2 regions of the Hominiventricola filiformis genome follow, and region 1 is predicted to be linked to the other one. Evidence: riboswitches for the same ligand, from Rfam matches in the RefSeq annotation. Region 1 holds a riboswitch; the other holds the start of a gene.

Region 1 (7,422 bases):
TCGTACTGGAAGGTACTCTGGAGATCGAGATTGACGGACGCGTGGTAACGGCAGGACCGGGACAGATCATCTACATCCCGAAGAACAGCCATATCCACTTCCAGACTCCGGATAAGACCAGGTATGCATATTTTGTATATCCGGCAAACTGGGCAGATCTGGCATAAAAAATGCACAGAAGATACTGGCTGCCGGGGGAAGAGATTCCTCCGGCAGTTGTGACATCAGGAGGGAAAGAAGGTGAGCTTGTCATGGCATCTGTAAAATATGATATCGAAGTACAGGTGAGCAGAGTTTCCGTAAGCCGGCTGTTGTCGGAATACTGGAATCCGGATCCGGTACGGGAAGCCTGCAAGCTCTGCCCGGACTATGGAAAAGTATGGTCCTGTCCACCGGGGGTGCCGGAGGCGGATGATTATCTGAAGCCATTCCGGGAAGGATTTCTAATCGCAGTGAAGGTAAAATACCCGGAGGAGACGAGAACACTGGCGGTGTCTGCGGCGAAAGCACAGGAGATCCGGAATCAGACCTATGAAAAAGTAAAACGGAATCTTTTGCTGACACTTCTGGAGCTGGAAAAAGAATTTCCAGGAGGAATCTGTATTGGAGCAGGACGCTGTATCTTGTGCAGCCACTGTGCAAGACAGGACGGCGAATCCTGCAGGTATCCGAAGCTCAGACGATATTCTATAACCGCCTTCGGCTTTGATTTTGCAAGAATGGTCCGTGATCTTCTTGGAATCGAACTGCTCTGGAGTCCGGATGGACTTCCAGAATATGATGTGGCGGTATCAGGACTGTTTTATACGTAAGAGAAATCCTGCAGGAGACACTGCAGGATTTTTCTATCTGGTTGCAATTACTCAGTGACTGGTGTAAAATAAAAACAGGCAGTTTAGTTCTTATATCAGAAATGTGAGGGCATTATGAAAGAAGGAAAGTTACAGATCTATTGCGGAAATGGAAAAGGCAAGACGACAGCAGCAATCGGTCAGGCAATCAGGGAAGCCAGCAAGGGCCGCTCCGTATTCATTGTACAGTTCCTGAAAGGTAAGCAGGAGGAGGAGATCAGCTTCATCAAACGGCTGGAGCCGGAGATCAAGCTTTTTCGTTTTCAGAAGAGAGAAGAAGCATTTGAGAATCTGACAGAGCAGGAGAAGGAAGAAGAGATTCCAAATCTGAAAAACGGCCTGAACTTTGCCAGAAAAGTACTTGCAACCGGAGAGTGTGATGTCCTGATTCTGGACGAGGTTCTGGGGCTCCCAGAACGGGAAATTGCCACACTGGAAGAACTCCATTCACTGCTGGAAGCAGCGGAAAATACCGATCTGATATTTACCGGGATCCGACTGTATCCGGAGATGCTGGAATGGGCGGATGAAGTCTATGAGATCAGCGTGCTGAAAGAGTCAGAATAAAACAATTCGGTGTGTTGACAAAGAAATAGATAAATGCTATATTGAACTCACTAGGTAAGAGATAGAGGTCGCGCGAATCAAGAGTAGGTCGTTGGATGTGTGCAGGCACAGGAGAAAGCGTCGGAAAGGGAAGAGCGCCGAAAGGCCGGAAGCCCTGTAGAAGCCGGTTCTTGGGCATGGAATGAAGAATTTCATGACTGTCATCGTTTTCCGATGAAGCGCTATCCGGGCAGAAGAGATTTTTTGAATGTATTCTGGAGAGGCGTGCACGGGTACGCCTCTTTTTTCATCTATCAGATGGATTAGATTCGTCGTAGATTACATATTTTATAACAAATGATCAGGAGGGGAAAAAAACATGTCTATTTTTACAGGTGCAGGAGTTGCGATTATTACTCCGATGACAGAGACAGGAGCAGTGAATTATCCGAAACTGGAGGAGATTCTGGAGTACCAGATTGCGAATGGTACGGACGCCATCATTATCTGTGGAACGACCGGTGAGTCATCTACCCTGAGCCATGAGGAGCATCTGGAAGCAATTCGGTTTACGGCAGAGAAGGTTGCCGGAAGAATCCCGGTTATCGCAGGTACCGGTTCTAATTGTACAGAGACCGCTATCTATCTTTCTCAGGAAGCAGAAAAATACGGTGTGGACGGCGTTCTCCTGGTAACTCCGTACTACAATAAAGCGACTCAGAAGGGTCTGATTGCACATTTTACAAAGATTGCGAATTCCATCAAAATTCCGGTAATCCTGTACAATATCCAGAGCCGTACCGGCGTGAATATTGCACCGGAGACCATGGCATATCTGGCAAAGAATGTTGAAAATATCGTAGGTGTGAAAGAGGCAAGTGGAAATATTTCCCAGATTGCCAAGATCGCGGAACTCTGTGGTGAGTCCTTTGATATTTATTCCGGAAATGATGACCAGGTCGTACCGCTTCTTTCACTTGGCGGAAAAGGTGTTATCTCCGTACTTTCCAATATTGCACCGAAAGAGACTCACGATATCGTGGCAAAATTCATGGACGGAGATGTAAAAGGAAGCCGTGAACTTCAGCTGCGTGCACTTCCGCTGATCGAGAAACTGTTCTGCGAGGTAAATCCGATTCCGGTAAAAGCAGCAATGAACATGCTTGGATGGGAAGTAGGTCCTCTTCGTATGCCGCTGTCTGAGATGGAAGAAGAGCATCAGAAAGAACTGAAAGCAGCTATGGATGCATTCGGTGTAAAGGCAAAAGGAGAGAACTAATGGTAAAGGCAATTATGCATGGCTGTAATGGCCATATGGGACAGGTGATCACTGGTCTGATCAAAGACGATCCGGAGATTGAGATTGTAGCGGGGATTGATCCGGTGGACTGCCGTGATAACGGATATCCGGTGTTCCCGAATCTGCATGCCTGTACAGTGGATGCGGATGTGATCATTGATTTCACATCTGCAAAAGCGGCCGACGGTCTGATTAACTACTGTGTGGAGAAGAAACTTCCGGTTGTACTCTGTTCTACAGGCCTTTCTGAGGAGCAGTTGGCATCGGTAGAAGCTGCAAGCAAACAGGTGGCAGTGCTGAAATCCGCTAATATGTCCCTTGGAATTAATATGCTTATGAAACTTCTGCAGGATGCTGCGAAGATTCTTGTACCGGCAGGATTTGATATTGAGATCGTGGAAAAACATCACAATAGAAAGCTCGACGCTCCGAGCGGTACTGCGCTGGCACTTGCAGACGCTATTAACGACGGTGTGCTGAACAGCGAATATGCTTACAAATATGACCGCAGTCAGGATCATCACAAGAGAGAGAAGAAGGAGATCGGTATTTCTGCAGTCCGTGGCGGCACCATCGTCGGGGACCATGATGTGATTTTTGCAGGAACAGACGAAGTGATCACCTTCAGCCATACCGCATATTCCCGTGCAATTTTTGGAAAGGGCGCTATTCAGGCAGCCAAATTCCTGGCAGGAAAACCGGCAGGTTATTACCATATGAGCGACGTGATTGACGCGCAGGCATAAATGAAAGATCGTGCTCCGGCAGAAATGAAAATTCATTTCTGCCGGATTTTTTTGTATATAGAGTATAAAAACGGAAGAACCGTCCATATTAACAACAGAAAAAAGAAAAGGAGAGACTTTTATGAAAAAGTGGAAAAAAAGCGCTGCCAGTATGCTCCTTCTGCTGTTAATGGTGTCCGTGGCTGCTTGCGGCAGAAATAACGGAACGGCAGCAGATGAGAACGCAGGTACTGGCAATGAAGCCGGAGTGGAAAATAACAGTGGAAATACAGGCCTGGATGGAAGGCCCTTTGATGAGATTCTCTTCGATACGGATGGTGATGGCATTTATGATCATACGGATGTGGATGGAGATGGACTTCTGGAGGAGATCGGAAGAGATGCCAATGATGTGGTGGATGATGTGGTAAACGGCGTAACAGAAACTGGTGATACGTTGATGGATGGAGTAGATGATGTGGTAGATGGTGGAGAAAACGGTACGGATGGTACCGGCAATGTGGATAACAATGCAGTAGAATAGCAATTGAGAAAAACAGAATTTCCAGTTATAATGAAATCCGGGCGGTCAGAATGCTGCCCGGACTTACGAAAAAGATGAGGTATAAGAAAATGGAATTCCGTCCGTGCATTGATATACATAACGGCTGTGTGAAGCAGATTGTTGGAGGCAGTTTGAAAGACGAGGGAAATCAGGCCAGTGAGAACTTTGTGTCTGAGCAGGATGCGGCATTTTATGCGGAACTTTACCGGAAACAGGGAATCCGGGGCGGTCATGTGATTCTGCTCAACAAAGAGGGCAGCGAATATTATGAGGCGACCAGACAGCAGGCATTTGGCGCATTGAGAGCTTATCCGGGCGGGCTGCAGATTGGCGGTGGTATTCATCCGGAAAATGCAGAAGAATACCTGGAGGCGGGGGCCAGCCATGTGATTGTGACATCCTATGTATTCAGAGACGGTCAGATGGACCGGGAGCATCTGAACCGAATGGTTCGCACAGTGGGAACGGAACATCTGGTACTGGATTTGAGCTGCCGCAGAAAAGGAGATCAGTATTACATTGTAACCGACCGGTGGCAGAAGTTCACGAATGTGGTACTCACACCGGAGGTGCTTGATGAACTGGCAGGATGCTGCTCGGAATTCCTGATCCATGCGGTAGATGTGGAAGGAAAGGCGAGGGGTATCGAAAAGCCGCTGGCAGAGATGCTGGGAGCCTGGAACGGCATTCCTGTTACTTATGCGGGAGGCATCGGAGGTTTTGAGGATCTGCGGGAATTGAAGACGCTCGGAAGGAACCGTCTGAACGTGACCATCGGCAGTGCACTGGACCTGTTCGGCGGCCCCATGAATTATGAAGAGACTGTGAAATTCATTGCACAACAGGGCGAAAAATGGTATAATACAGACAACATCAAAAAGTAAAGGAGTGATTTTATGCGTTATATCATTAGCGGCAAAAATCTGGACATTACTGAGGGCCTTCGTTCTGCAGTGACGGAAAAGCTGGGAAAGCTGGAACGGTATTTTACTCCTGATACCGAAGTCTATGTAACCTTAAGCGTTGAGAAAGAACGCCAGAAGATCGAGGTTACTATCCCGGTAAAAGGCAATATTATTCGTTCGGAGCAGTCCAGCACGGACATGTACGTATCCATTGATCTGGTAGAAGAAGTTATCGAGCGCCAGCTGCGCAAGTACAAAAACAAACTTGTGGCAAGACAGCAGGGTGGAGGAAACTTCCAGAAAGAGTTCCTGGAGAAGGAAGTCGACGATCAGGAAGTTAAGATTATCCGTTCTAAGAAATTTGATATCAAGCCCATGTATCCGGAAGATGCATGTGTGCAGATGGAACTTCTGGGACATAATTTCTTTGCCTTTGTCAATGCAGAGACTGATGACATCAGCGTTGTGTACAAGCGGAAAGGCGGTACCTACGGCATTATGGAACCGGACAGATAAATTTGAATTTACAGGACCGGCAGGAATTCTCCTGCCGGTCCTTTTGGTTATATCGTTCACAATTATTTACTTTGAATATTTACAAAGCTATGCTATAATGTCCTTTGTGTAAGTAGAATGTCCGACGAGTACGGACATGTGAATAGGAGAACTGTATGAATATTATTGACAAACTATTTGGAACTCACAGTGAGCGTGAGCTGAAACTGATCATGCCCACCATCGACAAGATTGAGGCTCTGCGTCCGACCATGCAGGCTTTAAGTGATGAGCAGCTGAGGAACAAAACAAAAGAATACAAGCAGAGACTGGCAGAAGGGGAGACACTGGATGATCTTCTTCCGGAGGCATTTGCCACTGTCAGAGAGGCTGCAAAACGTGTGCTTGGAATGGAGCACTATCGCGTACAGCTGATCGGAGGTATGATCCTTCATCAGGGACGTATCGCAGAGATGAAGACCGGTGAAGGTAAGACCCTTGTCTCTACTCTTCCGGCATACTTAAATGCGCTGGACGGCAAGGGCGTCCATGTCGTAACGGTTAATGATTACCTGGCAAGCCGTGATGCCGGCTGGATGGGTAAAGTCCATGAATTTCTGGGACTGACCGTAGGTGTGGTACTGAACGCTTCCACAAAAGAAGAGCGCCGCGCCGCATATAACTGCGACATTACCTATGTCACCAATAACGAGCTTGGTTTCGACTATCTGCGTGACAATATGGTAATCTATAAAGAGCAGCTGGTACAGAGAGATCTGCATTATGCCATCATCGATGAGATCGACTCTATCCTGATTGATGAGGCAAGAACACCACTGATTATTTCCGGACAGAGTGGAAAGTCTACCAAACTCTATGAGCTGTGCGATTATGTGGCACATACGCTGACAAGAGGAGAGGCAAGCAAGGAATTTTCAAAGATGGATGCCATCATGGGTGAGGAGATCGAGGAGACCGGAGATTTCATCGTCAACGAGAAAGATAAGATCGTGCATCTGACCGCTGATGGTATCAAGAAAGTAGAGCAGTTCTTCAAGATTGAGAATCTGGCCGATCCGGAAAACCTGGAGATCCAGCACAATATGGAGCTGGCGCTGCGTGCCAACAACCTCATGTTCCGCGACCAGGATTATGTGGTAAAAGATGATCAGATCTTTATCGTTGATGAATTTACCGGACGTATCATGCCAGGCCGCCGTTATTCCGACGGACTTCATCAGGCCATTGAGGCGAAGGAACATGTAAAGGTAAAACGTGAGAGCAAGACCCTTGCAAATATTACGTTCCAGAACTTCTTTAATAAATATGATAAGAAATCCGGTATGACCGGTACCGCACAGACGGAGGAGAAAGAGTTCCGCGCCATCTACGGTATGGATGTTGTGGAGATCCCGACCAACCGTCCGGTAATCCGTAAAGATCTTCAGGATGCGGTATACAAGACAAAAAAAGAAAAATTCCATGCAGTCTGTGATGAGATCGAGAAGGCACATGCTACCGGACAGCCGGTACTGGTAGGTACCATTACGATCGAGACTTCCGAGGAGCTGAGCAGAATGCTTCAGAAGCGCGGCATCAAGCATGAGGTGCTGAATGCGAAGTTCCATGAGCGTGAAGCTGAGATCGTTGCTCTGGCGGGACAGCACGGAGCTGTTACCATTGCAACTAATATGGCGGGCCGTGGTACTGATATTAAACTGGATGATGAGGCAAAGGCAGCAGGTGGTCTGAAGATCATCGGTACAGAGCGTCATGAGTCCAGACGTATTGACAACCAGCTGCGTGGACGTTCCGGACGACAGGGGGATCCGGGTGAGTCCCGCTTCTATATCTCTCTGGAAGACGATCTGATGAGACTGTTCGGTTCCGAGCGTCTCATGAGTGCATTCAACGCACTGGGTGTTCCGGAAAATGAGCAGATTGAACATAAGATGCTGACCAGTGCTATCGAGAAGGCACAGATGAAGATCGAGAACAACAACTTCGGTATTCGTAAAAACCTTCTGGAATATGA
Region 2 (7,422 bases), on a different contig from region 1:
TACGGTGCGACCCAGGGAATTTTCGCACTGGAGTCCACGGTCAATGAACTGGCAGAGAAGCTTCATATGGATCCGGTAGAACTTCGAATGAAAAATATTGTGCGGGAAGGCATGTTTATGCCGGCATATTTTGGAGAGACAGCCAATGCCTGCGCACTGGACCGCTGTATCGAACATTGTGCTGACAATTTCCACTGGAAAGAAAAATATCCGGTGAGAGATATGGGCAACGGTAAAGTGCGGGCATCCGGTATGGCCATTGCCATGCAGGGCTCCTGTATTTCTAATGTAGATGTTGGGTCCTGTACACTGAAGCTTTCCGATGAAGGAACTTATAATATGATGATCGGTGCAGCAGATATGGGTACCGGATGTGATACGATTCTGGCGCAGATGGCAGCAGAAGTACTGGACTGTGAGCCGGATCAGATCGTAGTCTTCGGTGCAGATACGGATGCGTCTCCTTATGATTCCGGTTCCTATGCCTCCTCCACAACCTATATTACCGGTATGGCAACGCAGAATGCGGCTATGGAACTGCGGGGAAATATTATGAAGATTGGAGCCCAGCTTCTTGAATGCCTGCCGGAAGAGGTGGAATTTGACGGTGAAAAAGTCTATCTCGTAAATGGGGATAAATCTGTCAGCCTGGCAGATATTGCCACCAAATCCCAGGTCAATAACCTGATTCCGGTAGATGTGACCGCAACCTATTCTTCACCGGTCTCTCCGCCTCCCTATATGGTCGGCATGGTGGAAATTGAACTCGACAAAGAAACCGGAAGCGTGGAAATCCTTGATTATGAAGCTGTCGTGGACTGCGGTATCCCGGTCAATCCGAATCTGGCGAGAGTCCAGACAGAAGGCGGCATTGGACAGGGGATCGGTATGGCACTCTATGAAAATGTCAGCTACAATGCCAATGGAAAAATCGCAGAAGGCGATTTCATGCAGTATAAGATTCCTACCCGTCAGGATGTGGGAAATATTCATGTGGAATTTGAGACCAGCTATGAACCGTCGGGACCCTTCGGTGTCAAATCTATCGGTGAGATCGTTATTAATACGCCGGCTCCGGCACTGGCCCATGCCATCTACCGTGCAACCGGTGTGTGGCACAGAACTGTACCGTTCACCCCGGAAAAAATTCTTATGGGTATGATTGATCCGGAATGGAAAGAGACCGATCACCGGGTAAAAGAATAGATGATACATGTGATTTATATGGCGGCTGGAAACAGCCGCCGTTTTGGAAGTAATAAGCTGTTATATCTGTATGAAGGTAAGCCTTTGTACCGGCATGGCCTGGAGTTGTTGCTGAAATTGAAGCAGGAGATGGGAGAGAAGCTGACCGTCACTGTTGTGACCCAGTATGCGGAGATTTTAGAGGAAGTACAGGATATCTTTGAAAGATGCGGGATGGCAGGCATGCAGGCAGTGTTCTGCGAGGAGAGCAGGCTGGGAACATCTTATACGGTCCGGGCAGGAATTGAGGCGGTCATCTCACAGGATCCGGCCTCTGGACAGCCGAAAGAAGGGCAGTCCATGATCGGAGAGAAGGACTATCTCATGTTTATGGTAGCAGACCAGCCCCATCTTACCTTGGACAGTGTCCGAAAACTGGTTGAGGCAGCAGTCAGCTGTGAGCAGTCAGCTTTCTCCGGGCCACTGGCAGAGGAATGTTCCCGATGGGAGACCCTGTCTCTCCGCTGCGGCAGCACCCCCGGCAATCCCTGTATGTTCCGCGCAGATCTTATCCCGGAGCTTATGTCCCTCACCGGCGACCAGGGAGGCCGGAAAGTGTTGAAGCGGTATGCCTGTAAATATGTAGATATTCTTGATGAGAGAGAACTGGAAGATGTGGATGAGATGTTGCAGGTTACGGAAAATCTGGGAGAGAAGTGACATTCTGTGAAAGGAACGTCCGCAGTCCCAGTACTTCATGAGAACGAGTCAGAGACGATGTTCGAATGTTAGTACTGTTGGATCGAGGACTTAGCGCGAGCGGTTCCGCTCACAGAATGTCACTTCGGTTGGTCAGTTTGTTCGTGATCTGCAACATTGCTCCCGGGTTTTTCAAAAAAATTTAAAGAAAGGGTTGCTCTTTTCTAATAACCGTGGTAGCATAGCAGAAAAAGAAAACGTAAAAATGATAGAGGCGCGGGCTTCATGAGTACAGACTGATACAGGTCGGAAACTGTCAGTCATGGAAAGGGAATACCGCCGAAGAGATCCGGACATTTCCGAAGAAAGGATTTCTGGTCTGCCGCAGAAGATGTGTCAGACTGTCACAGGACTGTGGAGAGCTATCATTGGTCAGACAAAATTATAAGGCCATGAACGCAGTCAAAGGAATTGTGTTCATGGCTTTTCTTGTTTCTGGATCTATCATGTTTACAAAAGAAGGGAGAACTTTTCGTTATGGATTATGTACCTGCTATGTACGCCACATTTTGGGCGCTTGTACCGCCGGTTGTGGCAATCGCGCTCGCACTGATCACCAAGGAAGTGTATTCCTCACTGTTCCTTGGAATTTTAGTTGGAGGCCTGTTCTATTCAGGCTTTAGTTTTGAAGGAACTATCGTTCACATTTTCCAGGACGGTGTTGTAAGTGTGCTGTCTGACAGTTACAACGTCGGCATTCTGATTTTCCTGGTTATCCTAGGAGCAATCGTGTGTCTGATGAATAAGGCAGGCGGTTCTGCTGCATTCGGACGCTGGGCCAGCGAACATATCAAGACCCGCACCGGAGCACAGCTGGCTACCGTTGCACTTGGTGTTCTGATTTTTATTGATGACTATTTTAACTGTCTGACGGTAGGAAGTGTTATGCGTCCGGTCACTGATAAGCACAATATCTCACGTGCAAAACTGGCTTATCTGATTGATGCAACCGCAGCTCCGATCTGCATTATTGCACCGATCTCTTCCTGGGCAGCAGCAGTTACCGGATTTGTAGAGGGGGAAGACGGACTGGCATTGTTCATCAGTGCTATTCCTTATAACTTCTATGCATTGCTGACGATTGTTATGATGGTGACTATTGCAATTCTGAACATTGACTTCGGTTCTATGAAAGTGCATGAAGACAATGCAAAAAATGGTGATCTGTTCACTACACCGGATCGTCCATATGGTGACGGTAATGATGAAGTGACTGTTGGAAATGGAGGCGTAAAAGACCTGGTAATTCCGATTCTGTCTCTGATTGTCTGCTGTGTCATTGGAATGATCTGGACCGGTGGATTTTTTGCAGGTGAGAATTTTGTAACTGCATTCTCCAACAGTGATGCATCCGTAGGTCTGGCTGTAGGAAGTGTATTTGCACTGGTAATAACGATTGCACTGTATGTGAGCCGTAAAGTGCTTGGATTCAAAGAGTGCATGGACTGCATCCCGGAGGGCTTCAAAGCCATGGTACCGGCTATTATGATCCTGACCTTTGCATGGACCTTGAAAGCCATGACTGACAGCCTGGGTGCTGCAGAGTTTGTGGCTGCGATCATCAAAGGAGGCGCATCTGGAATTGTAAATCTGCTTCCGGCAATCATCTTCCTGGTAGGCTGTTTCCTGGCATTTGCAACCGGAACTTCCTGGGGTACCTTTGGTATTCTGATTCCGATTGTTGTAGACGCATTCCAGGCAACCAACCCGACCCTGATGACCATCGCTATCTCCGCCTGCATGGCAGGAGCTGTCTGCGGTGACCATTGCTCCCCGATCTCCGATACAACGATCATGGCATCTGCCGGAGCCCAGTGCAACCACGTAAACCATGTATCCACACAACTGCCTTACGCAGTCAGCGTGGCTGCCATTTCCTTTATTACCTATATCGTTGCAGGCTTTGTCCAGTCTGCATGGATCTCCCTTCCGGTCGGCATTGTGCTGACACTGGGATATCTGATAGTGATGAAGAAAAGAAGCGAAGCATAATATCAAAAATAGAAGATAGAATATGGAAAAGGAGAACCGCTCGGTGGTTCTCCTTTTCTTTGTTGCAAATTCTTGCAAAGGATGCCAGAGATTTTTTGTCGCGCAGCTGATCTTTGCTGAAGTTTGGGCATATAGAGATTTCCTTTTGAATTTTGCCCTCACGAGCTTGCACGGATGATGATTTTTGCCGTTTTTCTGACATTTCCGCGAGCTTTTTTCTGGCTGTTGGGCAGATTGTCGTTGAGGCTCTCGTTACATCCAACTTGCTTTTCAATTTTGGGTATCAGAGCTATTGAAAAGTTGTATATAGCCAAATGATCTGCTCCAACCGCGAAAAATCAAGAAAATTGATTGCATGACAGATCAAAATGGGTGTCAGCAGAGATTAAAACTGCATATGCCAAAACTCTGGAAAAAATATTGAAAAACTGCGAATAGCTACAGAATTAGAGACGAATTGACATGGACTGACAACTGATTCTATAATAGAAAAAGTAATCATCCAGAGTCATGTGTATGGCTCCGAAAATGATAGGAAATGAAAGGACGGGAGACTTTATATTCATGACCTGGCAGGAGTTTGAACAGCAATTTTCCATTCAATTAAATGAGCAGCAAAAAAGTGCCGTGCAGAGTGTGGATGGGCCAGTGCTTCTTCTGGCGGTGCCGGGATCGGGTAAAACGACAGTGCTGGTGACGAGGCTGGGTTACATGATCTATTGTAAAGGAATGAATCCGGGAAAAATTCTGACAGTCACCTACACGGTGGCGGCAACGAAGGATATGGCAGATCGGTTTGCGGTAAAATTCGGACAGGAGATGGCAGAACGACTGGAATTTCGGACCATTAATGGTATCTGTGCCCGGGTGATTCAGTACTATAGCTGGAAGACGGGCAGGATGGCATTTCAACTTCTCACGGATGAAAAACGCATTACTGCCATGCTGTCTGGCATTTATCAGCAGACGGAGCGGGTATACCCAACAGAAGGTGATCTGAAAAATGTCCGGACATTGATTACTTACATAAAAAACCGGATGCTGAATGAAAAAGAAATCCAGAAGCTGGAAGAAGAAGCGGAGATTCATCTGGCAGCGATCTACAAAGAGTACTGCAGACAGCTCCGGAAACAGCAGCTTATGGATTACGATGACCAGATGGTCTATGCCTATAATATGCTTCGGAAAATTCCGGAACTTCTTGCATATTTTCAGGAGAAATACCCTTATATTTGCGTGGATGAGGCACAGGATACATCGAAAATCCAGCATGCCATCATTGCACTGCTGGCATCGAAATCCGAAAATCTTTTTATGGTGGGAGATGAAGATCAGAGCATTTATGGATTCCGTGCCGCTTACCCGGAGGCATTGCTGGAATTTGAGCATCATTATCCGGGAGCGAAAGTGCTGCTCATGGAAGAAAATTTCCGTTCCGATGGAAACATTGTTTTGGCAGCAGACCGGTTTATCCAGAAAAATACCCTGCGTCATGAGAAACATATGCGTCCCTCCAAAGAAAGAAAACAGGATGTGACGGAAATCTCCGTTGGTACCAGAAAAGCGCAGTATTCCTATCTGGTGAAAGTGGCAGAGGGATGCACAACGCAGACGGCAGTGCTTTACCCGGAGCATGAATGTGTACTTCCACTCATTGATCTGTTGGAGCGAAGAGGAATTCCTTATCGTATGCGAAACGTAGAGTTGACCTTTTTTACCCATCGGGTGGTGCAGGATATCAGTAACATTGTTAAACTGGCAGCTGATCCGAAAAATACAGATCTATTTCTGTTGATTTATTATAAACTCAATACTTATATCCGGAAACAGGACGCACTTCAGATTGCAGAACTAAGCAGGGGAAAAAATCTATCCGTATGGGAGACAGCTCTTTCTTATGAGGGACTGGATGGATATGCCAAAGGAAACATCAAATCAGTAGCAACACATATGGAACATTTATTGACAGAACCGGCATCCAGAGCAATCCATCGGATTGTGCAGTTCATGGGTTATCAGGATTATTTGAAAAGAAGCGAGATCAAAGACACGAAGCTCGACACTTTGAAAATGCTGGCTTCATTGGAGGAGACTCCACTTCGGCTGGTGGAACGGTTGAATGAACTCAGGAAGCTTATCGAGAAAAAAGAACAGGACCAGACCTGTCCATTTATATTATCTACGATTCATGCCAGCAAGGGACTGGAATATGATACGGTCTATCTTCTCGATGTAGTAGACGGCATTCTGCCGGATCAGATTCCGGTCAATCTAAAGACGGCACCGAGAGAAGAACTGGAGACCTACGAAGAAGAGCGGCGGTTGTTCTACGTAGGAGCCACAAGGGCGAAGAACCGGCTCTTTTTATTTACCATGAAGCAGACCTCCAGCTTCTGCGATGAATTACTGGGAAAGGCAGCGCCGAAGAAACGTGTCATCCAAGCAACAGCTGGAAACATTCATCTGCCAGAAGCGGATACAAAAGCAGCAGCTCCAAAAGCATTGTCAGATAGTGAATTTCAGAAATTTATGGAACAGCTGGCAGAAGGAGTGATGGTGACACATAAGATATTTGGACAGGGTGTGGTGGTGGAACTAAACGAGAAGAAGATACGAATTGACTTTGATGGAGAAGTAAAAACATTCAGCAGCCGGGTGTTGGCCGGAAGCGGGATGCTGAGATTATAAGAAACTGAGAGAGACATCATAAGAAAGAAGGAACAGAATATGCAGATCAGTTTACTATTAATGGAAGAAATTATAAAGCTTTTTGTGATCATGTTTATGGGGTATGCCGTGGTGAAAGCGGGACTGATGAAATCTTCGGAAAGCAAAAGCGTATCCGTAATTCTCGTCTATCTGGTCATTCCATGTGTAATTATCAAAGCATTTCAGGTGGATTATACACCAGATGTACAAAAAGGTCTATTTCTAGCCATTGCTGCAGCGGTTGCTGTTCACATTTTATTTTTGCTGATCACCATACCACTGAAGAAAATATTCCAGATGGATGTGATAGAACAAGCTACCAGCATTTATTCAAATGCCGGAATTCTGGTCATCCCGCTGGTGCAGGAATTATTAGGTCAGGATTATGTGATTTATTCCAGTGCTTATATTGCAGTGCAGTTGATTTTGCTGTGGACGCAGGGAAAAAATATGCTGTGTGAAGAGGAAAAGCTGGAATGGAAAAAAATATTTCTGAATGTCAATATTATCTCTATCATTGCAGGAATTGTACTGTTTCTGTTCCGTATCAAACTTCCGGCTGGAGTTCAGGATGTACTTGGTATGATGAATAATATGATAGGGCCTCTTGGAATGCTGCTTGCAGGAATGGCTATTGCAGAAGTGCCGTTAAAGTCGATATTTACAAAAAAAAGAAATTATCTGTCGGTTGCGTTGCGGCTGCTCTTGTATCCGGTACTTGGATTATTTCTGATGAAAGCAATTCAGATTGTTGTGAATCTGGAAAATTCCAGCCAG

Evidence for each region. A riboswitch is a leader RNA that binds a small molecule or an ion and turns the genes downstream of it on or off. The one in region 1 is predicted to bind lysine.
Region 2: it holds a riboswitch for lysine, as region 1 does, so the genes downstream of both, LKD36_RS03095 (Na+/H+ antiporter NhaC family protein) here and dapA (4-hydroxy-tetrahydrodipicolinate synthase) in region 1, are expected to answer to the same signal.

The regions. Positions count from the first base shown of each region.
Region 1 is NZ_JAJEPS010000029.1:12,542-19,963, reverse strand. It holds gene LKD36_RS16485 (cupin domain-containing protein) at 1-167, shown strand, start outside; gene LKD36_RS16480 (DUF2284 domain-containing protein) at 171-812, shown strand; gene LKD36_RS16475 (cob(I)yrinic acid a,c-diamide adenosyltransferase) at 927-1,418, shown strand; lysine riboswitch at 1,473-1,650, shown strand; gene dapA (4-hydroxy-tetrahydrodipicolinate synthase) at 1,777-2,676, shown strand; gene dapB (4-hydroxy-tetrahydrodipicolinate reductase) at 2,676-3,443, shown strand; gene LKD36_RS16460 (hypothetical protein) at 3,565-3,966, shown strand; gene hisA (phosphoribosylformimino-5-aminoimidazole carboxamide ribotide isomerase) at 4,056-4,871, shown strand; gene hpf (ribosome hibernation-promoting factor, HPF/YfiA family) at 4,884-5,408, shown strand; gene secA (preprotein translocase subunit SecA) at 5,564-7,422, shown strand, end outside.
Region 2 is NZ_JAJEPS010000002.1:65,760-73,181, reverse strand. It holds gene LKD36_RS03105 (xanthine dehydrogenase family protein molybdopterin-binding subunit) at 1-1,206, shown strand, start outside; gene LKD36_RS03100 (nucleotidyltransferase family protein) at 1,207-1,905, shown strand; lysine riboswitch at 2,146-2,317, shown strand; gene LKD36_RS03095 (Na+/H+ antiporter NhaC family protein) at 2,422-3,936, shown strand; gene LKD36_RS03090 (ATP-dependent helicase) at 4,501-6,624, shown strand; gene LKD36_RS03085 (AEC family transporter) at 6,664-7,422, shown strand, end outside.